One region of the Nonomuraea sp. NPDC005692 genome, then DNA from elsewhere that is predicted to be linked to it. Evidence: riboswitches for the same ligand, from Rfam matches in the RefSeq annotation. Region 1 holds a riboswitch; each other region holds the start of a gene.

Evidence for each region. Region 1 has a riboswitch for cyclic di-AMP ahead of ABZ459_RS12455 (CHAP domain-containing protein). Riboswitches for the same ligand answer to the same signal wherever they lie in the genome.
Region 2: another riboswitch for cyclic di-AMP. It lies ahead of ABZ459_RS08885 (C40 family peptidase); the one in region 1 lies ahead of ABZ459_RS12455 (CHAP domain-containing protein).
Region 3: another riboswitch for cyclic di-AMP. It lies ahead of ABZ459_RS22465 (C40 family peptidase); the one in region 1 lies ahead of ABZ459_RS12455 (CHAP domain-containing protein).
Region 4: another riboswitch for cyclic di-AMP. It lies ahead of ABZ459_RS36850 (hypothetical protein); the one in region 1 lies ahead of ABZ459_RS12455 (CHAP domain-containing protein).

Annotation. Positions count from the first base shown of each region.
Region 1 is NZ_JBEXYU010000004.1:397,023-402,070, reverse strand. It holds gene ABZ459_RS12460 (ACT domain-containing protein) at 378-797, opposite strand; gene ABZ459_RS12455 (CHAP domain-containing protein) at 1,846-2,514, opposite strand; cyclic di-AMP (ydaO/yuaA leader) riboswitch at 2,528-2,681, opposite strand; gene ABZ459_RS12450 (hypothetical protein) at 3,397-3,834, shown strand; gene ABZ459_RS12445 (TetR/AcrR family transcriptional regulator) at 3,910-4,512, opposite strand; gene ABZ459_RS12440 (MFS transporter) at 4,603-5,048, shown strand, end outside.
Region 2 is NZ_JBEXYU010000003.1:133,615-138,662, forward strand. It holds gene ABZ459_RS08875 (NYN domain-containing protein) at 1-1,162, shown strand, start outside; gene ABZ459_RS08880 (NlpC/P60 family protein) at 1,295-2,221, shown strand; cyclic di-AMP (ydaO/yuaA leader) riboswitch at 2,584-2,747, shown strand; gene ABZ459_RS08885 (C40 family peptidase) at 2,878-3,360, shown strand; gene ABZ459_RS08890 (hypothetical protein) at 3,514-4,347, shown strand; gene ABZ459_RS08895 (M48 family metalloprotease) at 4,359-5,048, shown strand, end outside.
Region 3 is NZ_JBEXYU010000010.1:144,297-149,344, reverse strand. It holds gene ABZ459_RS22470 (NAD(P)-dependent alcohol dehydrogenase) at 1-774, shown strand, start outside; gene ABZ459_RS22465 (C40 family peptidase) at 758-1,321, opposite strand; cyclic di-AMP (ydaO/yuaA leader) riboswitch at 1,352-1,512, opposite strand; gene ABZ459_RS22460 (3-isopropylmalate dehydrogenase) at 1,612-2,658, shown strand; gene ABZ459_RS22455 (branched-chain amino acid aminotransferase) at 2,857-3,954, shown strand; gene ABZ459_RS22450 (Uma2 family endonuclease) at 3,976-4,527, opposite strand; gene ABZ459_RS22445 (O-methyltransferase) at 4,599-5,048, opposite strand, start outside.
Region 4 is NZ_JBEXYU010000025.1:13,445-18,492, reverse strand. It holds gene ABZ459_RS36865 (M50 family metallopeptidase) at 1-20, shown strand, start outside; gene ABZ459_RS36860 (amidohydrolase family protein) at 41-1,186, opposite strand; gene sigJ (RNA polymerase sigma factor SigJ) at 1,337-2,245, shown strand; gene ABZ459_RS36850 (hypothetical protein) at 2,260-3,225, opposite strand; cyclic di-AMP (ydaO/yuaA leader) riboswitch at 3,231-3,369, opposite strand; gene galT (galactose-1-phosphate uridylyltransferase) at 3,438-4,508, opposite strand; gene ABZ459_RS36840 (DeoR/GlpR family DNA-binding transcription regulator) at 4,505-5,048, opposite strand, start outside.

The sequences.
Region 1 (5,048 bases):
GACTACCTGGCGGTCAGGGCCACGCTCGGGAGGAGGACACCTACTCGGCCCTGAACTCCCAAAGCTATGGCGAGTCGCCACAACCCCGCGTTCGGCCCCTCAGAGCGCTGCTCTACTGATCGTCGACGTGCGGGACCGATGGCGGCTCGCCGCAGCCATGGGAGTCCCAGGCCCACTCGGCCGTCGCCGGGCGGGGCGTCGTAGGGGGCCGGGATCGGGTGCATCTTGGCGATGCAGTCGAGGTCCTTCGAGGACTTCCAGGTCGTGGTCGCTGGCGAGCCCCTCACTTTTCGGTGGGTCGCCGCCCGCCGACTGCAGCCGCCGGACCCTTCGGCGCCCTCCCGCACCGGCGGGCGGCCCGGCAACTGGCCGCGGAATCACCGCCCCGCTCTGGTGCCGTGACCGGAATGTGCACCGGCTTCGCCGTCCTGGCTGTCCACCTGGTGCCCTGCTTCCTCAAGGACGGTGATGGCCTGCTGTTTCCTCAACTCGGGAACCAGGACCAGGTCGGCATGGAAAGTCGAGGCTACGAAGACCGGGATCGCCGCCTCCGCCAGCGGCTTGACGATCGCGGACAACATTCCGGGAATGTCCAAGCCATGTGCTGTGGCGCCTCCGTAGAAGGCGATCCACTGTTCCGCCATGTCCCCATCTCTGGCCTCACGGACCACGGTCAGCCCTTCCGGAGCGCGGACGAGCACGAGCCAATCGTCCTCGGGCGGCCCTTCATGCGGCAGGTGCTCGACGGCGAATGCGGAAGACATGATGCGCAGATGCTGGGCGGTGGATGCGTTCATGAACATGTGTCTACCAGGCGCCCATCTCGTCGCACGCCCCGCCCGCCGCGACCGAGAAAGCGCAGCGCCAGGTACCGCACACCGGCATCACCACACCACGCAGTTTTGACTAACGTCTATCCTGACGAGCGTCTAACCAGCATGAGATCGTTAGCGGGCGGCTTCATCGGCGACCTGGCAGAGGCCTTCGCGCCGCTTGCCGCCGGAGGCTGCTGCGGAGCCCCCGCCACCTCCGTCTCTCCGGCCAGTGACACGACGGCGGCTTCGGACACCAGGCAGGCGATGCCAGCGACGTCACCAGCACAGCCCACGCCGTGGCCGCCGCCGCCATGCTGGACCAGCCGATCTCGCCAACGCTCATCGGCGCACGCCGCCGGGCCGGCAGCGACACGATCTGGATCCGGGAGAGCCTTGAACCAGCTCGTGTACTCCTCGGCCTTCGCACGCGGCAGGGTCATTCGATTGATCAGGAAAGCGGAAGCCTGGAGCTTCCCTTCTCACAGGAGCCTCGATGCCCTGCCACCTGTGGCATCGCCGCTCGTGACCTGCGTACGCGGCTCTGGAGGCGAGTCTCGACGTGTGGAAGCGCGCCGACCTCCACGCGATGCGGGCGAAGAGCGTCGACCTGACGTCGCTGTTCGTCGAGCTGGCCCAAGAGCACTGCGGCGACCTTCTGGACCTGGCCACTCCCCACATCCAGCCCTGGGCGGCAGCCCGGACTCCTACCGCCATCCGGCTGGTTCGGCCATTGTCGACGCGCTGGCGGACAACGGAGTCATGCCGACGCCTGGCCGCCGACATCCTGCGGTCCGGCTTCGCCAGCTTGTACGTGAGTTCGTGGACGTGCGGCGAGCCGCCGAAGCGCTCTCCGCCGTACTGCGCTGCTTCGAAGTATGAACCGGGCCGACACGGAAGTATGAACCGGGCCGACACGAGAGCGCCGGTCTCACAGCGTTGCTCCCGCGATACGCGAAAGTGGCGCAGGACCTCGCCTGCGCCACTTCCGTTGCCCTCACCATCGCAGCGGAGAGGACTCTTCGGCCTGCTGTCAGGCCTTGTACTGCGGGTAGCCGTACCCGACGACCTGGGACTTGGGTCGGATGCGCTGCTCAACCTTGCCGTTACCGGTGTTGCCCTCGATCGCGGTGATCGTGCCGTCGCCGTTGTCCTGCTTGACCAGGCCCACGTGGTCGATGCTCTCGACGGACTTGTCGTCCCAGGAGTAGAAGACGACGGCGCCCGGCTTGGCCTCGCTCCCCCAGCGCTTGTTGGCCTCGAACCACTTGGCATAGGTCACGGTGTAGGCGTCCCAGCCGACGGTGGACCGGGCACCGGCCTTCTCACCCACCCAAGAGACGAACATCGCGCACCAGGGAGCGTTGGCGTAGGACTGCAGGCTCCCGCCGTCGCGGGCCACGGTCTCCTTCGCCCGCGGCGAGGACATGTACCAGCTGTGGAACGGAGTGCCGCCGCCCGCGGCGTTCTCGGTCACGCCGACCTGCGACTCGGCGATCTTCAGCACCGACTGCGCGCTCACCTGCCCGGCGGTCTTCTGCTCGACGCTGTGCGAGGCGACGGTGTCGGAACGCGCGCCGGACGCCTGATCGGCGAAGACTGGGGCTCCGGCCAGAACCGCACCGGCAGCGACGCTCACTCCGAGGGCGAGACGGGAAAGAGTGGCGGGCGTCAGAACACGGGTGAAGGCGTTGATGGTCATGAAGGGGTATTGCTCCTTGCTTCCATTCCGCCTACCGGGTTAGCTGACGGGTTCGGGCGTGGAAGTGCCCTACGGATGCCCTCGCGGGAGGTGCACCGATTCACCCCAACAGAATGTGGGTCCCCGGTTCCGCGTGCTTCTCTGAGCGGATTCGGCGGCCACGCCGTTCTACGTGTTCACGCAGATCAGACGCGGTCTCGGCAATGGTCGGGACGTACTGTGGCGCGGATGCTCACCGGGCCTACGTCGTAACTGACATTGAAGGTATGTGAATGGCATAGAGCAGTACAAGTCAACTTGGGAGAAACGCTTCGAAAACGCCCACCAGACAGGCGTTTTACCCACCAATTCTTTACCTTGGCACGCCGTCTGACCGCGCCCGAGGTCAGGCGCCGGAGAGAAACGGACAAGAGACGAGCGCCCCAAGGGGCGTTACGGCCGGCGAGACGAGATGGACTCCCGGCACGCCCACGGCGACGAGTCAGACAGGCTCCCCGATAACTCGAACATCTATGTTCAAGTTATCGGAAGGAGAGGGGCACGTGGTACCGCGAGAAGCACTGAGAGAGGGACGAGCGTCGGCAACGGTCGGTTCGCTCGGGGATCCGCAGGGGGTACGTCTGCACCTGCATCGGACGAACCTCCCCGACGGCGTGGCACACCGGGCACAGCAGGCAGCTTCCGACCAGAAGGGGCAGCGCTTCGCCGATGCGGCCTTCCCTCTCCTGGCAGAGAGTCAGGACCGCCACCTGTCGGTCCGTCTCATCCAACGGCACAGAGCACGGTCGGCCAGAACGGTCACACCGGCCACCTCCGGCGACGGACTCACCGTTTCTCACGATGGGTCAGCGTCGCTCCCCGGCCTCTTCCCGGAGCCCCGTCATGCGTAGCGCCATGCCCCTGGGGGACGACACCATCGTCGTACTGCTGCTGGCAGGACTGATCTTCATGGCGGCCCTGGTGCTGGGCGTATGGAAATGCCTGCAGATGATCCGCTCGGAGCACCACAGGGCTCACCCCTATGTGGACATCGCGCATCGTGCCGCCTTGCTGTATTCGTTCGCGACCCTGCTGATCGCCGTCTTCGTCGAGCTGAGCGGCTGGCCGGCGGCAGTTGATCTCGTCGCGGCGGGAGTCGTCGTGGTGTTCTTCGTCGCGGCGATCGTGAGCTACGCCCTTCACGGCTGGCGCCGGGACACCAACAATCAGTTCCGCCATCCCGTCCGCGGCACAACGGCGTTCATGACGGCGCTCATCGTGGGCGAAATCGGCGGCTTCACTGTTCTGCTCGCCGGCTTCGTGCAAGCACAACTGCTCTGAACCTCGTCCACGAGGTCAGACGCCCGGACGCGGGCAAGCAACTGCGCTACCGCCAACTGCAGTGAGTCCGCCGCCTCACCCCGAAGCCGGGCTCCCACCCCAGGCGGCCAGCGCCGATTGGATGGACTTCGTGACCGTGTCTGCGGCATCGTCACGGGCCAGGCGTCCTTGGCGCACCTCGTTCGCCGCGCCGTGCAGGATGTAGTGGGTGAGGCTGACCAACCAGGTGGCGGGCAGGTCGGTACGGAAGACGCCTTGATCCTGGCCACGGTGGATGAGTTCAGCCATGCGCTGGGCGGGTTCAGCGTGCAGGTCCCGGATCCGCCCCGCGGGAAGGACTCCTTCGGCCGCGGCCAGCAGGGCCGCTGATTCGGCCACCAATTCCCAGCTGGACGCCAGCAGGCGGCCCATGGCTTCGCGCGCGTCGCCTGCCAGGTCGACGGAGGCCAGGAGCTCGTCACCGTCTCGCAGCGCCTCGACAAGTGCCGCCTCGATGAGGTCGGCCCGGGTCCGGAAATGTCCGTACAGGGTCATCCGCCCGACGCCGGCAGCCCGGGCGATGTCATCGGTGGTCGCATGCGGGTCCGAACGCATCAGTTCGCGGGCCGCGGACACGATGCGGGCGATGCTGCGCTCGGCGTCGACACGGCGCCTGGAGCGGGCAGGAGGTGCAGCCATGCCCCCAGCCTATCTCGTATGTCCATATACGGCTTATAGTGACCAGCAGAACTCGTATATGGACATACGAGATATCCGCTGGAGGATTTGATGACCCAACCCGCAGTGCAGCAGGCAGTGCTCCACGAGCCGCTCCCAGCCCGGTGGCGCATCCTCGGCTTCCTCGGCGTGGCCCAGCTCATGCTGATCCTCGACGTCACCGTCGTCGCCATAGCGCTGCCTCACATGGAGACGGACCTCGCCCTCAGTCGCGAGGCCCTGACCTGGACGGTCAGCGCCTACACGCTCACCTTCGGCGGCCTCATGCTGCTCGGCGGCCGCATCACGGACCTGCTGGGCGCCAAGCGGATCGTGATCACCGGCCTGTTGCTGTTCACCGTCGCATCGCTGGTCGCAGGGTTGTCCGGGTCGGCGGGCATGCTGCTCGCCGGTCGTGTGGCCCAGGGCGTCGGGGCCGCGCTGCTGTCGCCCGCGGCGCTGTCGCTGGTGGTCGCCCTGTTCGACGGAGAGGAGCGGAACAAGGCCCTGGGCGTCTG
Region 2 (5,048 bases), on a different contig from region 1:
GGGCAGCGCGCCGATCGCCGCGCAACTGGAGAACGACAAGAAGTTCCGCGAGCTGGTCGCAGAATCAGTCGCCGCCGGATGGCCCGAGCTGGTCGCCGCGCTGGCCGAGGGCAGTGTGCCGCCCGCCGCCGACCCCGTGCTGGTGGCTGCCGCAGCCTATCTCACCAGGCCGCCCGGCTGGGCGGAGATGATCGAAACCGCCCGCGCCGACCTTGAGCAGTCCGCCGTGGCGGCCGAGGGGTCCGAGCGCGAGGAGGCGGTGACGCGGCTGCGCGAGCAGCTCGCCGCCCAGAAGACCGCCGCCAAGGAGGAGGCCGACCGGCTGCGCGAGCAGATCAAGGCGGCCCGCGCCGAGAACTCCGACCTGCGGCGCAAGCTCCACGACGCCCGCGAGCGGGCCAAGGCCGCCACCCGCAGGGCCGAGGAGATGGAGCAGGCCGCCGACGACGCCCGGCACGCCGCCTCCACCGCCGGCAACGCGGGCGAGGCCGAGCTGCGCCGTCTGCGCGAGCGCCTGGCCGACGTGGAGAAGCAGCTCGAAGCCTCCCGCCGGGCCGCCCGCGAGGGTCGCAGCATCGAGGACGCCCGCGTCAGGGTGCTGCTCGACGCCCTCCAGGACGCCTCGGCCGGGCTGCGCAGGGAGCTGGCGCTGCCCACCACGATCAGCAGGCCCGCCGACTCTGTCGCGGCCAGCACCGGCGAGCGTCCGGGGGTGCGCGGCGTGCCCGCGCGGGCCCTGGCCGACGACGACCCGCAGCTGCTCGACCAGCTCCTGGCGCTGCCGCAGGTCCATCTGATCATCGACGGCTACAACGTCACGAAGACCGGCTACGGCACGCTCACCCTCGCCGACCAGCGCAACCGGCTGATGACCGGCCTCGGCGGGCTGGTCGCCCAGACCCGGGTCGAGGTGACGGTGGTCTTCGACGGCGCCGAGCTCAACGCGCCGGTGCAGGTGGTGGCGCCGCGCGGCGTGCGGGTGCTGTTCAGCGCGCCGGGGGAGATCGCCGACGACCTCATCCGCCAGCTCGTCCGGGCCGAGCCGCCCGGCCGGGCCATCGCCGTCGTCTCCTCCGACCGCGAGGTGGCCGAGTCCGTCCGCCGCATGGGCGCCAGACCGGTTCCGTCCGGTCTGCTGCTGCGCCGGCTGGGCCGCGCATAAGTTACGAATTAGCACTATTGGCGAGACCCCACCCGCCACTTCTGTACTATTTCGCCCCAGGTGTAATCCCTGGGAGGCGACGCTGTGAGGTTTGGCCGGGTGACGGTGGCCGCGGGTCTCGCGATCGGACTGATGACGGTCCCGATGGGTGCGGCGCTCGCTGATCCCAAGCCCACTCTCAAACAGGCCAAGGCCAAGCTCGAGAAGCTCAACGACAAGGCCGACAAGGTCGTCGACCGGTACAACACGGCGACCGAGAACTACAAGAAGGCCAAGGACGCCTACACCACGCTGAACGACCGCTACAAGCGCAAGCTGCAGACGGTCGCCGACCTGCGGGCCGAGATCATCAGGGCGGCGGTGGACTCGTACAAGATGGGCGGGGACGTCACCTCCCTGCCCGGCATGGTCGGGGTCGACAACCCCGAGAACCTGCTGGCCGGGCTGGCCATGGCCGGGCAGCTCTCGCGCGAGCGGCTGGAGAAGCTGGCCGCCTTCGACCGCGAGAACAAGGGCCTCAAGGCCGAGCGCGACAACGCCGAGACCGCGCTGGCCGACGCCGACAAGGAGCGGGACGCCGTCCAGCGGGAGCGGGCCGAGGTGCTGAAGCTGGTCGGCCAGCAGAAGAAGCTCCTGGACAAGCTGGGGGCCTACAACCCGGGCAACCCCAACAGCACCGGCATCAAGTACACCGGTCCCGCCTCGGGCAGCGCGGCCGCCGTCCTGCAGTTCGCCTTCGCCCAGGTCGGCAAGCCGTACATCTACGGGGGCACGGGCCCGCGCGGCTACGACTGCTCAGGGCTGACACAGGCCGCCTGGCGCGCGGCCGGTGTCACACTGCCGCGTACGACGTGGCAGCAGTGGGCCTGGGGCGCCGGCCGGAAGGTGGACATCAAGGACCTCCAGCCGGGGGACCTCATCTTCAGCGAGGGGCTCGGGCACGTCAGCATCTACGCGGGCGGAGGCAAGATCGTCCACGCGCCGCAGACGGGGGACGTCGTGAAGGTCGTCCGCCTCGCCGACTACCGCCGCCCCCTGGTCGGAGCCATCCGCCCCTGACCCGCCCCCTGACCGCCCGGCGACCGGAATCGCGGGCGGCTTCGGGCTGTCCGCGACCCCTGAGGCGAAAGGGACAAACGGGGCGAAAGGGTCCTGACAATCGGGTGTGCCGCGAAGTGTGAGAAGGGTCACAAAGCGGTAACGGAACTCGCTGCTCGAGCAGGGATTTCCCCCTTTACTCCCACCTTTATCTGATCTTTACAGCCGGTGTCTCCCTTTGCCAAATCTTGACCCGTCCGCGTAGTTTCTGGCGTCGCGGTCAGCAAGCCATGCGCACCGCGGATCGACATCGGAACCCCCGATGCGGACCAGATGAAAATCCATCGGTCGCCGCCGATATCCCTATGCAGAGACAACCATCGGGCGGCGACCTGCCGAGTCCGTGCAGCCAGGAGGCACGGAGCCGGGGACCCAAAGATCCCGTAATCCCCCGGGATCAGGGGTGAATCGGCGCGTCATCGCGCCGTAGGGCGACTTCCAGGCCCGAATCCGTCAGCTAACCCGGTAGGCGTTCGTGGAAGACACAAGGAGAAATCCTGTCTACCTCCCTGCATAACCCCCGTCTGTCCCGTCTTGCCCTGAGGGGCGTCGCACTCACGATGACCGTGACGGCCGGAGGTGCGGCTCTCCATGCCGTGCCGGCCGGGGCGCAGACGGTGAGCGAATCGGCCGCCAGGCTCACCGCGGTGTCCAGCACCGCCAAGGCGGCCACTGCGAAGTCGGCCAAGTCGGCGAAGACCGCCAGGTCCGCCAAGTCGGCGAAGGCCGCGCGGCAGGCGTCGAAGGCCCGCAGGGCCGTCGCCGTCGCCAAGCATCAGGTCGGCGACCCGTACCGGTACGGGGCCACGGGCCCTGGTGCGTTCGACTGCTCCGGACTCGTCCAGTACGCCTGGAAGAAGGCCGGAGTGCGACTCCCGCGCGTGACGAACAGCCAGTTCGCCCGCATCAAGCGCAAGGTCTCCTGGCGCAATCTCAAGCCGGGCGACCTGATGTTCTTCAACGGGCTGGGCCACGTCGGCATGTATGTCGGCCACGGCAAGATGGTCCATTCGCCGCGGACCGGCGAACGGGTGCGCATCGACAAACTGGGCGGATGGCGGAAGTCGTCGTTCGTCGGCGCGGTGCGTCCCGGCGCGTGACAACGGGCCCCGCCCGGACCATCCCCGGTCCGGGCCGGGGCCTGTCGCATGCCCGGCTTCGTGAAGGGACCGGCCTCCTGAAGGGACCGGTCTGGCGAAGGGGCCGGCCTCGTGAAGGGGCCGGGAGCGTCCTGGGCCGACTAGCATCGGGCCGTGTCCTCGCAGGTGCGTCCGTCCCTCCGCAGTCCGCGTCTGCTCCTTTCGGTGCTGCTGCTGTCGACGGCGGTTCTCGTGGTCGCCGACGCGCCGCCCGCCGCCGTCCTGCCCGCCGGGGCGCGCGGGTTGTGGGGCGACGGCGGTCAGGTGGCCCGCGGCGCGCGGTCCGTGGTCGTGGGGCACCGCGCCGACCCCGGCGTGCTCGCCGACCTCGCCCGCCGGGCGGACCTCGCCGGACGGCGGGTGTCCGCGGTGCTCGGCCGGCCGGTACGCGCGCTGGTCGTCGTGCCGGACTCCGACGCCGAGGCGGCCGGGCTGGCGGGCACGGGCCCGCTGGACGGGCTGGCCGCGGTGGCCGACGGCGCCAGGGTGATCATCGTGCCGGGCTCCTTCGCGCGGCTCACCCCCACGGGACGCGACGTCGTCCTCACCCATGAGCTCACCCACGTCGCCGCGGGCACCGACCGGCTGCCCGTCTGGCTCTACGAGGGGTTCGCCGACTACGTGGCCTACCGCGACGCCGGGCTCCCCGTCGGGACGGCCGCCGCCGAACTCGCCGCCGACGTACGGGCCGGCCGGCTGCCGAGCGAGTTGCCCGGACCTGCGGCTTTCGCCCCCACGGCCGCCGATCCCGGACGGCTCGCGCGGGCGTACCAGGAGGCCTGGATGGCGTGTCGCTTCCTCGCAGACCGGTTCGGTGACGGGACCCTGGTACGGCTCTACCGTGATGCCCGCGTGGCCGGCGTCGATCAGGCGCTCGCCTCCGTGGGGCTCACCGCCGAGACGCTGGCGGCACGGTGGCGCGAGTACGTACGAGAGCAGCTCGCGTGAAGGGGAGGCAGATGAGCGAGCGGAACGACCCGCCCCGGGAAGGGGACGAGCCCGCCGGAGCGGTCGCCGGAGGGGCCGACGAGCCCGGCACGGCGGTCGCGGCGGCGCACGGCGGCGGTGTGGCCGTCAGGGACGACGGCGGTGACCGGCCCGGCGACGGTGGACCGCCGGAGCCGTCCGGCACGAACGAGCCCCCGGAATCCCCGGGACACCCCGACGACCCGGACGACCCGGACGCCCGCCCCGACGCGGACGCCGACCCCGACACCGAGGACCCCCGTCACCCCCAGCCCCCCACCCCCGACGACCGCCCCCACGCGACCCGCGCCGGCGCCCCCGCCGCCGAGGGCTCGGACGGCTCCGGGAAGGGCCCCGAGAACCCCGACGAGCACACGGACGACCCGGGCAAGGGCGGCAAAGGCCGCGGCAAGGGCAAGGGCGGCAAAGGCGGAGGCAAGGGCGGGGGCAAGGGCAAGGGCCGCGGCAAGCGCAACGGCGACCCCACCACCCCCCTCGCCGAGGACACCGAGAACGCCCCCGCCGCCGAGAACGCCGACGACGCCGAGCCCCGTCCCCGGCCCGGCAAGCTGACGGGAACGGCGGAGCACCTGATCGCCCGGGAACGGCAACGCGCGGAATCCCGCTCCAGGCGCGCGGCCGGCGCCGCCCTCGCCCTGGTCGGCGGCGTGATCCTGGCCGTG
Region 3 (5,048 bases), on a different contig from region 1:
GACGTGGCGGGGGAGGTGGAGGCGGCCGGCAAGGACGTCACGCTGTTCCGTCCCGGCGACGAGGTGTACGCGATGTCGCTGGGGGGCGGCTTCGGCGAGTACGTCTGCCTGCGGCAGGGCGAGGTGGCGCCCAAGCCGGCGGGCCTGTCGTTCGAGCAGGCGGCGGCGGTGCCGATGGCGGCCAACACCGCGCTGATCGCGCTGCGCGACGAGGGACGCGTCCAGCCGGGCCAGAAGGTACTGGTCAACGGCGCGTCCGGCGGCGTGGGCACGTTCGCCGTGCAGCTCGCCAAGGCGCTGGGGGCGCAGGTCACGGGCGTGTGCAGCGGGCGCAACGCGGACCTGGTCCGCTCGCTCGGCGCGGACGACGTCATCGACCACACCAAGGAGGACTTCGCGGCGTCGGGGCGGCGCTTCGACCTCCTGCTCGACGTGGCGGGCGGTCGCCGGCTGGCGGACTGCCGCCGCGTGCTGACCAGGAAGGGCACGTACGTGCTGGTCGGCGGGCCGGCCGGCCGCTGGGTGCAGCCGGCCGGCCACATGTTCGCCGCGCTCGCGTCGGGGCCCTTCGTCCCGCAGCGGATCGTCAGGGCGGACGTGGTCCGCTGCGGGAGCAACAGGGCGAACCTGCTGACGTTGACCAGGCTGATCGAGCAGGGCGCGGTCACCCCGGTCATCGACAGGACCTTCCCGTTCGGCGAGCTCCCGGCGGCCGTCCGCTACCAGGAGGAGGGGCACGCCCCGGGGAAGGTCGTCGTCACAGGGTCGCGGTGAGCATGGCGGGGGCGGGGGCCTTCTGGAGCTGCTTGTAGTCGGCCCAGCGCTTGACGCCCTTGGGGTCGGGGCGTACCGCGCCGACGAAGGCCTGCCTGCGCCACTGCGACAGGCGTTCCTCCTTCACCACGTCGCCGGTGTGGGGGGAGTGGACCATATAGCCGGGCTTGGAGATCATGCCGACGTGGCCCAGGCCGCTGAAGAACACCAGGTCGCCTGGTTCGAGGTCCTTCCAGGCGATCTTCCTGGAGAAGGCGCCGTACTGCTCCGCGGCGGTTCTGGGGAGCTCGATGCCGGCGTCTTCGTAGGCCCGGAGCATGAGGCCCGAGCAGTCGTAGCCCCGTTCGCTGGCGCCACCCCACACGTACGGGGTGCCGCGCTTGTCCATGGCGTATTCGAGGGCGACCTTCCAGGCCGGTTTCGGCACGTGCCGTTCCTGGACCTGTTTCACCTGGGGGCCGGTGAGGGTGACGGAGGGGGCGGGGGCGGCCGGAGCGGCGGGAGCCGCGGGGGCGGCAGGCGCGAGACCTGCGGCGCCCGCTGCCACCGCCAAAAAGATGGCGATGCTAGACAGGGGACTGTCCTTCCACGTGGCCGACCGGGTTAGCTGACGGGCTCGGGCCTGGAAGTAGCCCTACGGCGGTGCTCCTCGGGGGGAGGCGCGGCCGATTCGCCCCGGGGGGAAAGGTGGGTCCCCGGCTCCACGCAGCGGCTGCGTGGATTAGGCTCGTCGGACTCTAACGAAACGGTCAAAAGGTCGCAATCCCCCCAAAACGGATTGTCCGGTTGTTGAGATGATGTGTTCGTCAGCCGAGACGAGCCGGTAAGGTACCGCCCATGGAGTCGCGTAACATCCGCCTGGCCGTCATCCCCGGGGATGGCATCGGCGCCGAGGTCGTAGCCGAAGGGCTCAAGGTCCTGGAGGCCGTGGGCACGAAGATCGAGCCCACCCACTACGACCTGGGCGCAGCCCGCTACCACCGCACGGGCGAGACACTGCCCGACGCGGTGCTCGAAGAGCTGCGCGGCTATGACGCGATCCTGCTCGGCGCCGTGGGCGACCCCAGCGTGCCGCCCGGCATCCTGGAGCGCGACCTGCTGCTCAAGCTCCGGTTCGAGTTCGACCACTACGTCAACCTGCGGCCGGTCAAGCTGTTCCCCGGCGTCGAGACCGCGCTGGCCGGCGCCTCGGCCGAGCACATCGACATGGTCGTCGTCCGCGAGGGCACCGAGGGCCTCTACGCGGGCACCGGCGGCGTCATGCGCCGCGGCACGCCGCACGAGATCGCCACCCAGGAGTCGCTGAACACCGCCCACGGCGTCGAGCGCGTCGTGCGTTACGCCTTCCAGAAGGCTCAGTCGCGGCCCCGCAAGAAGCTCACGCTCGTCCACAAGACGAACGTGCTCACCTACGCCGGCGACCTCTGGCAGCGCACGGTCAACCGCGTGGCCGCCGAGTTCCCCGACGTCACCACCGACTACAGCCACATCGACGCGGCCTCGATGTTCTTCGTCACCCAGCCCGAGCGCTTCGACGTGATCGTCACCGACAACCTGTTCGGCGACATCATCACCGACCTCGGCGCCGCGATCACCGGCGGCATCGGCCTGGCGGCCAGCGGCAACATCAACCCCGAGCGCACCTCGCCGAGCATGTTCGAGCCGGTGCACGGCAGCGCGCCCGACATCGCCGGTCAGGGCAAGGCCGACCCGACCGCCACCATCCTGTCCGTCGGCATGCTCCTCGACCACCTCGGCCTGCACGCCGAGGCCGCCAAGGTCGAGCAGGCCGTGGCCGCCGACATCGCCGAGCGGGTGACCGGCCGCGCCGGCCGCACGACCAGCGAGATCGGCGACGACATCGCCGCGCGAGTAGCCGGCTAGGACCGCCTAGCCCCGCACGCGCCTGGCGGTCCGGACGAGGACTGCCAGGCGCTTTTTGCGTTCACCGGATCGAACCACCCCCAACTGCCTCTTGCTATCCCAAATCGCGAGACACTAGGAAGTACGAATACTGCTCGCGGGCAGTAGCTACCAGAATCAGCTTGAAGTCGCAGATTCGTAGAGAGAAGGACCGCCGTCATGACCATCGCTCAGAAGCTCAGCTTCGACGTGCAGCATTCCGACCACGCTCGCACCGCGGCCGAGCGGGAGCAGGTACTGGCGAACCCCGGGTTCGGGCAGGTCTTCACCGACCACATGATCTCGATCGACTACACCGACGGCGAGGGATGGCACGACGCCAGGCTCATGCCGTACGGGCCGCTCTCGCTCGACCCCGCGACCTCGGTCTTCCACTATGCGCAGGAGCTGTTCGAGGGCCTGAAGGCGTACCGGCAGATCTCCGGCTCGATCGCGACCTTCCGTCCGTACGCGAACGCCGCCCGCTTCAACCGCTCGGCCGAGCGCATGGCCATGCCCGAGCTGCCGGAGGAGGCGTTCGTGGAGTCGCTGGAGCTGCTGGTCTCGGCCGACAAGGAGTGGGTGCCCACCACCGAGGGCCACAGCCTCTACCTGCGCCCGTTCATGTTCGCCACGCAGGCCGGGCTCGGCGTCAACTACCCGTCGAAGACCTACAAGTACATGGTGATCGCCTCGCCGGCGGCCTCGTACTTCAGCGGCGGCATCAAGCCGGTCTCGGTCTGGCTGTCCACCGAGTACACGCGCGCCGCGCCCGGCGGCACCGGCTTCGCCAAGTGCGGCGGCAACTACGCCGCCGCCTTCGTCGCCCAGCGCCAGGCCGTCGACAACGGCTGCGACCAGGTCGTCTGGCTCGACGCCCACAAGCACGAGTACGTCGAGGAGATGGGCGGGATGAACCTGTTCTTCGTCTTCGGCAACAAGCTCGTCACCCCGGCGCTCACCGGCACCCTGCTGCCCGGCATCACCCGGGAGTCGATCCTGGAGATGGCCGGCGACCTCGGTCTGGAGACCGAGGAGCGGCTGATCTCGGTGGACGAGTGGGAGTCCGCCTGCGCCTCCGGCGAGCTGACCGAGGTGTTCGCGTGCGGCACCGCCGCCGTGGTCACGCCGGTGGGCTCGGTCAGGGGCGACGACCGCTCCTGGACCATCGCCGACGGCACCCCCGGCCCGGTGACGATGCGGGTGCGCGAGGAGCTCGTCGGCATCCAGTACGGCGCCCGTCCCGACACCCGCAACTGGATCCACAAGGTCGGCTAGAGCCGCGCGGACGGCCGGCGTTCAGGCGCCGGCCTCCGTCAGGGCCGCGGTGTCGACGTGGAGGTTCCACGGGTCGGGCAGGAACACCGGCTCGCCCAGGGAGACGACGTTCTCGCTGCGGTAGCGCCGCCCGCCCGGCCCGCCGAACAACGTCACCAGCTGCTGGAACGGGTCGATCACCAGGTAGAGCGGCACCCCGCCGCGCGCGTAACCGCCCGTCTTGACGAAGTGCACGTCGTACGTCGTGGCCACCGAGACGACGTCCACGAGCAGGATCGTCGAGGCGCCGTGGACGGCGTGCTCCTCGTGCAGCCGCGGCCGGCGCGGGACCACGGCCAGGTCGGGCACGTAGAGATCGTGGCCGGGGCCCAGGTAGACGGTGATGTTCGGCCAGATCTCCCAGCCCCGGACCGCCGCCGCGGCGGCGAGCTGGAACAACGTCCGGGACAGGATCGTGTTGTGCTGCCAGGTGCCCGGCTCGTTCACCACGATCCGGCCCTGGACCGTCTCGATGCGGAACTCGGGGAACAGTTCGCGCACGGTGCGGTAGCGCTCTTCCAGGGGCCTGACCATGCCGCCGTCCTCATGCTTTCCCGGGGGTCTCCAAAGGATCACTCAGAGTAACGGGAGCGGCGTCCCGTGATCTAGTGGTTCTTCCTGATCATCGTGATCCCGTCGGCGACCGGCAGCATGACCACGCTCACCCGCGGGTCCTCGATCACCAGGTCGTTGAACTCGCGGATCTGCACCGTCGTCGTCTCCGAGCGCGCCGGATCGGCGACGTGCCCGCTGCGCAGCGTGTTGTCGGCCAGCAGCAGGCCGCCCGGCCGCAGCCGCTCGACCAGCAACTCGTAGTAACCGGGGTAGTTGCCCTTGTCGGCGTCGAGGAAGGCCAGGTCGATCGGCTCGTCGAACGCGGCCAGCGTCTCCAGCGCGGGCCCGAGCGTCAGCGAGACGCGGTCGGCCACGCCCGCCCGCTCCCAGTAGCGCCGGGCGATCGACGTCCACTCCTCGCTCACGTCGAAGCAGTGCAGCCGCCCGCCGGACAGCCCCCGCGCGATGCACACCGACGAGTAGCCGGTGAACGTGCCCAC
Region 4 (5,048 bases), on a different contig from region 1:
ACCCCCTCACGCTCGGCTGACCCGGTCGGCGCGCCACTGACTACCGGGTCTGGCGCACCCCGCGACGCCATACCTCGGCGATGTCGCCGACGGCGGTGACGTCCCGGGTGGCGTCGCCTTCGACCAGCACCAGGTCCGCGCGGAGACCGGGGGCGATCCGGCCCCGGTCGGCCAGCCCGAAGTGCCGGGCGGGCACGCTGGTCGCGGCGGCGAGCGCCTCCTCGGCGCCGAGCCCGGCCTCGGTGAGCAACTGCAGCTCGCGGTGCAGGCCGGCGCCGTGGGCAGGCACGAACGGGGTGGCGTCGGTCCCGGCGAGCAGGGGCACACCCGCGCGGCGCAGGGCCCGCAGCGCGTCGACGGCGTTGGCGGAGCTGCCGGGGCGGGCGCAGTCGGCCGTCTCGACGTGCTGGGCGGTGATCGCCTCGAAGTAGGCCAGCGTGGTCACCACGAAGACCCCCTGGTCGCGTACCCGGTCGGCCAGGCACGGCGAGGCCGGGTCGTCCGGCGCCAGGTCGGTCCACACGTGCGCCAGGCCGTCGACGCCGGCGTCGAGCGCGATCTCCACCTCGGCGGCGGTGATCGCATGAGCGATGACCAGCAGGCCCGCCTCGTGCGCCGCCGCGGCCAGGGCGGCGGCGACCTCCGCCGTCATGACGGGGAGGTCGGCCCCGTGCACGGCGCCGTCGTCGATGACGATCTTGAGGTAGTCGGCCCCCTCGGCCACCCTGGCCTGGACGAACGCCGGCGCCTGCGCGGGATCGGCGACGAAGTCGATCGCCGTGACGTCGAGCCCGTCCAGGACGGTGCCCGCCAGGGCCGCCAGCAGCTGGGTCGGGTGCCCGCCCGGCGCGGTGGCCAGCGTGCCGGCACTGCGCAGGTCGGCCACGTCGTCGTTCTCGGCGGCCAGCCGCCGCTGCCCGGCGAGGATCTGCGGGAGGCAGAACATGTCGAGCTCGGTGGTGACCCCGTACCGCAGGACCTGGGCCAGGCTGCCGTCGAACACGTGGGTGTGCGCGTCGATCAGGCCGGGCAGCAGCGTCCGGCCCGTGCCGTCCACCTCGGCATCGGCCGGGTGGTCCGCGCCGGTGCCGACAGCGGCGATGAGACCGTCCTCGATCACCACGTCGGCCGTCGCGATGGTGTGCTCGCCGTCGAACACCCTGACGTCGCGGATCAATGTACGCATCGAAGCTCTCCCTTGTGAGTCGTGACGCCACCACAGAGGGGCAAGCGGCCGGGAACTGTGACATGAGTGGCATAGATCACGCTTGATGCGGTCATGTCACAATCGCCGCGCGACGGGACTCTTCGGTTGCGACAGATGAGGAGGCACGCCATGACACCGACCCCGCGGCACCCGGCCGACGCCGCCACCGAGCAGTTCCTCGGCTACCGCGAACTGCTGTTCTCCGTGGTCTACAACATGCTCGGCAGCGTCGCCGACACCGAGGACGTACTGCAGGAGGTGTGGCTGGCCTGGTCGGCCCGGCACCGCAGGTCGGACGCCGGAACCGTGGAGAACGTCCGGGCCTATCTGGTGCGGATCGCGGTGAACCAGGCGCTGGCCCGGCGGGCGGACCTGAGCCGCCGCCAGGAGACCTATGTCGGCGCCTGGCTGCCGGAACCACTGGTCACGGCCTCGGACAACGCCGGAGGCGCCGCCGGGAGCGGGGAGTCGTTGTCGATGGCGGTGCTGGTCGTGCTGGAGACCCTGTCACCGCTGGAACGAGCGGTCTTCGTGCTGCACGAGGTGTTCGGCTTCAGCCATCCGGAGACGGCCGACATCCTCGGGCGTACGCCGGCAGCGGTCCGGCAGCTCGCGGCCCGTGCGCGCCGCCACGTCCATGCTCGCCGTCCTCGTCACCGGACCGAACCCGACGTCCACGCCGAGGTGACCGAACGGTTCGCCGCGGCCGCCCTCGGCGGCGACCTGCGCGCGCTGCTGGAGGTGCTGGCGCCGGACGTGACCCTGTGGACCGACGGCGGCGGCAAGGGACCCGCCACCAGCCTGCACCCGGTCCACGGCCGGGACCGGGTGGCCGCGCTGTTCATGTCCGTCGCCGCGACGCTGCCCCCGGGCGCGGTGGACCTCCGCTACCGGCGGGTGGCCGGCGACCCGTGCGCGCTCGTCTTCTCCGGTGACGGCCCGCTGGCCGTGGTCGTCGTCGACCTCACGCCCGAGGGCGACCGGATCGCCGCCGTCTACTCGGTCACCAACCCCGACAAGCTCACCGGCGTCCGCTGAGCCGCCGGACGCGGCTAGTTCATCGAGATGTGCACGTGGTCGTAGTGGTTCTCGGTGATGCTGCCGCGGTCGGACATCGAGCGCCAGCCCGAGCCCTGGTTGATGCGCTGCTTCCAGATCACGTACTTGACGCCCAGCTTGGCCTTGTTCTTCAGCGCCCAGTCGGCCAGGCGGTCGCCGAGGGCGTTGTTGACGGCGCTCGGCATGGTGCCGCCCGTGCTCATCATGAAGTCGCAGGCCCGGCCGAGCGGGTGCTCGCCGCTGGAGCCGGACCGGAAGCAGCCCACCTCGTACGGCAGCGAGAAGTTCTTCCGCACCTGCGCCCGCATCAGCTGGGTGCGCGGCGTGATGTTGTCCGAGCCGGACGGCAGCTCGGGCGCCCAGCTCCCGTCGGACTTCTTGCCCGGCCCGAACGGGACAAGGTCCTGGAGCTTCTTCTTGATGTCGTCGATGACGTCCTGGGCGTCGTCGCGCTGCTCGGCCACCTCCGCCGTGCCCGTCTTGAGCTCCGTCGCGAGCGCGGCGGCGGCCGTGGCGGCCTTCTTCTGGTCGTCGCGGGCCTTGGCCACGCTGTCGACGACCGCCTGCTGCTCGGCGGTGAGCTGTTCGAGCACGGCCGCGCCGCCGCCGTCCGGGGTCATCATGAACGCCGGCAGGGAGGTGTCGCCGTTCTGGTAGCGCAGCCGGGCGATCTCGGCGACCCGCTGCTCGGCCGTGGCCACCGCCTGCTCGGCGGCGGTGAGCCGCTGCTGGGCCGCGGTGGCGGCCTGCTGCGCCTTGGCCAGCTCGACGCGCTTGAGGTTGTACGTCTCGATCAGCTTGTCGACCTTGCGGTTGAGCTGCTTGAGCTGGGCCCGCAGCTGCGCCTCCGACGGCTTGGGCGCGGCCGAGACGGCGGCTGACGCGGCGGCCGGATGGACGAGCAGGGCGGTGGCGGTGATGAGACCGACGGCAAGACTCGCGGGGGACGAAGCCGCCACGTGGTTGTTCCTCTCCCTCTGCCGGCCGGGTTAGCTGACGGGTTCGGGCACGGGAGCAGTCCCTACCACTTGCGCGGATTCACCCCGGATGCGATGGGTCCCCGGCTCCCGGGCAACACGCCCGGGATTAGGCGTACAACGGCCGTTATGGCCGATGTCTAACGGGATATTAGTGGTAGATCACGAGTCATGCGACTTTAATGAGAAACCAATTAGTGATCAATCCGTGATCGCAACATGCGTGCCGCCTCCTCCGGCAGCACGTCGTTGACGAAGGCGCCCATGGCCGACTCCGAGCCCGCCAGGTACTTCAGCTTCCCTGGCGCCCGCCTGATGCTGAACAGCTCCAGGTGCAGGTAGGCCAGCTCGCGGCCGTACCGCACCGGCGCCTGGTGCCAGGCCGAGATGTACGGCATCGCCACCCCGAACAGCGCGTCGAGCGCGCGCAGCACCGAGGTGTACAGCGGTGCGAACGCGGCCCGCTCCTCCTCCGACAGCGCCGCCAGGTCGGGCACCTGCCGGTGCGGATACACGTGCACCTCGAACGGCCAGCGCGCGGCGGCCGGCACGAACGCCGTCCAGAGCTCGTTGGCGGCCACCACCCGGGTGCCGGCGGCCCGCTCGGCGGCCAGCACGTCGGCGAACAGGTTGCCGCCCGTGTGCCGCGAGGCGGCCCCGAGCTGGAGCTTGGTGCGCGGGGTCACGTAGGGGTAGGCGTAGATCTGCCCGTGCGGGTGGGGGAGCGTGATGCCGATCTCCTCACCCCTGTTCTCGAAGCAGAACACCTGCTCGACGCCCTCGATGCCGGACAGCTCGGCCGTCCGGTCGGCCCACGCCTCCATGACCAGCCTGACCTGGGCGTTGGAGAGCCTGGAGAAGGAGGAGGAGTGGTCGGAGGTGAAACAGACCACCTCACACCGCCCGACACCCGGTCGCACCTCACTCAGGCCGCCGACATCCCCATAAGTCCCAAAATTTCCGGAGAAAGAGGGGAAGCGGTTCTCGAACACCACCACGTCATAGTCGTGGGCCGGGATCTCCGACGCCCGCGTGTCGGACGACGGGCACAACGGGCACTCGTCGGCCGGCGGCAGGAACGTCCGCGTCTGCCGGTGGCCGGCGATCGCGATCCACTCCTCGGTCAGCGGGTCGTAGCGCAGCTCGGAGGCCACCGGCCGCGGGTCGAGCGGCCGCCGGTCGATCGCGCTCCGGTCGGCGTCGTCGCGCCGGTCGAAGTAGATCAGCTCTCGGCCGTCTGCCAGGTGGGTGATGGTGCGCTTCAAGGCGTGCCCTCCGCGATGATCAGTTCTCCGGCCCGTTCGGCCAGCTCGGTGCGTGCTTCCTCGGGCAGCCCCGCGTCGCTGATGACCACGTCGGCCTCGGTCAGCTCGGCGATCGTGCTGATGCCGACCGTGTTCCATTTGGTGTGGTCGGCGGGGACCACCAGCCGGTGCGCCGCGGCCACCAGCTCCCTGTCGGTCTCGGACTCCAGCAGGTTGGGCGTGGTGAACCCGGCGCGCAGGCTCATGCCGTGCACCCCGAGGAAGAGCGTGTCCACGTGCAGGCGGCGGATCGCCGCCACCGCCACGGGGCCGACGAGCGCGTCGGAGGGCGTGCGCACGCCGCCGGTCAGCACGACCGTGCGGTCGGCGCGCGGGTTGCGGTGGAAGACCTCGGCGACGGGGATCGAGTTGGTGATCACGGTCAGCTCGGGCACCGTGACCAGGTGGTGGGCCAGCGCCCACGTGGTGGTGCCGGCGGAGAGCGCCACGGCGGTGCCCGGCCGTACGAGGGTGGCCGCGTGCCGCGCGATGGCTTCCTTC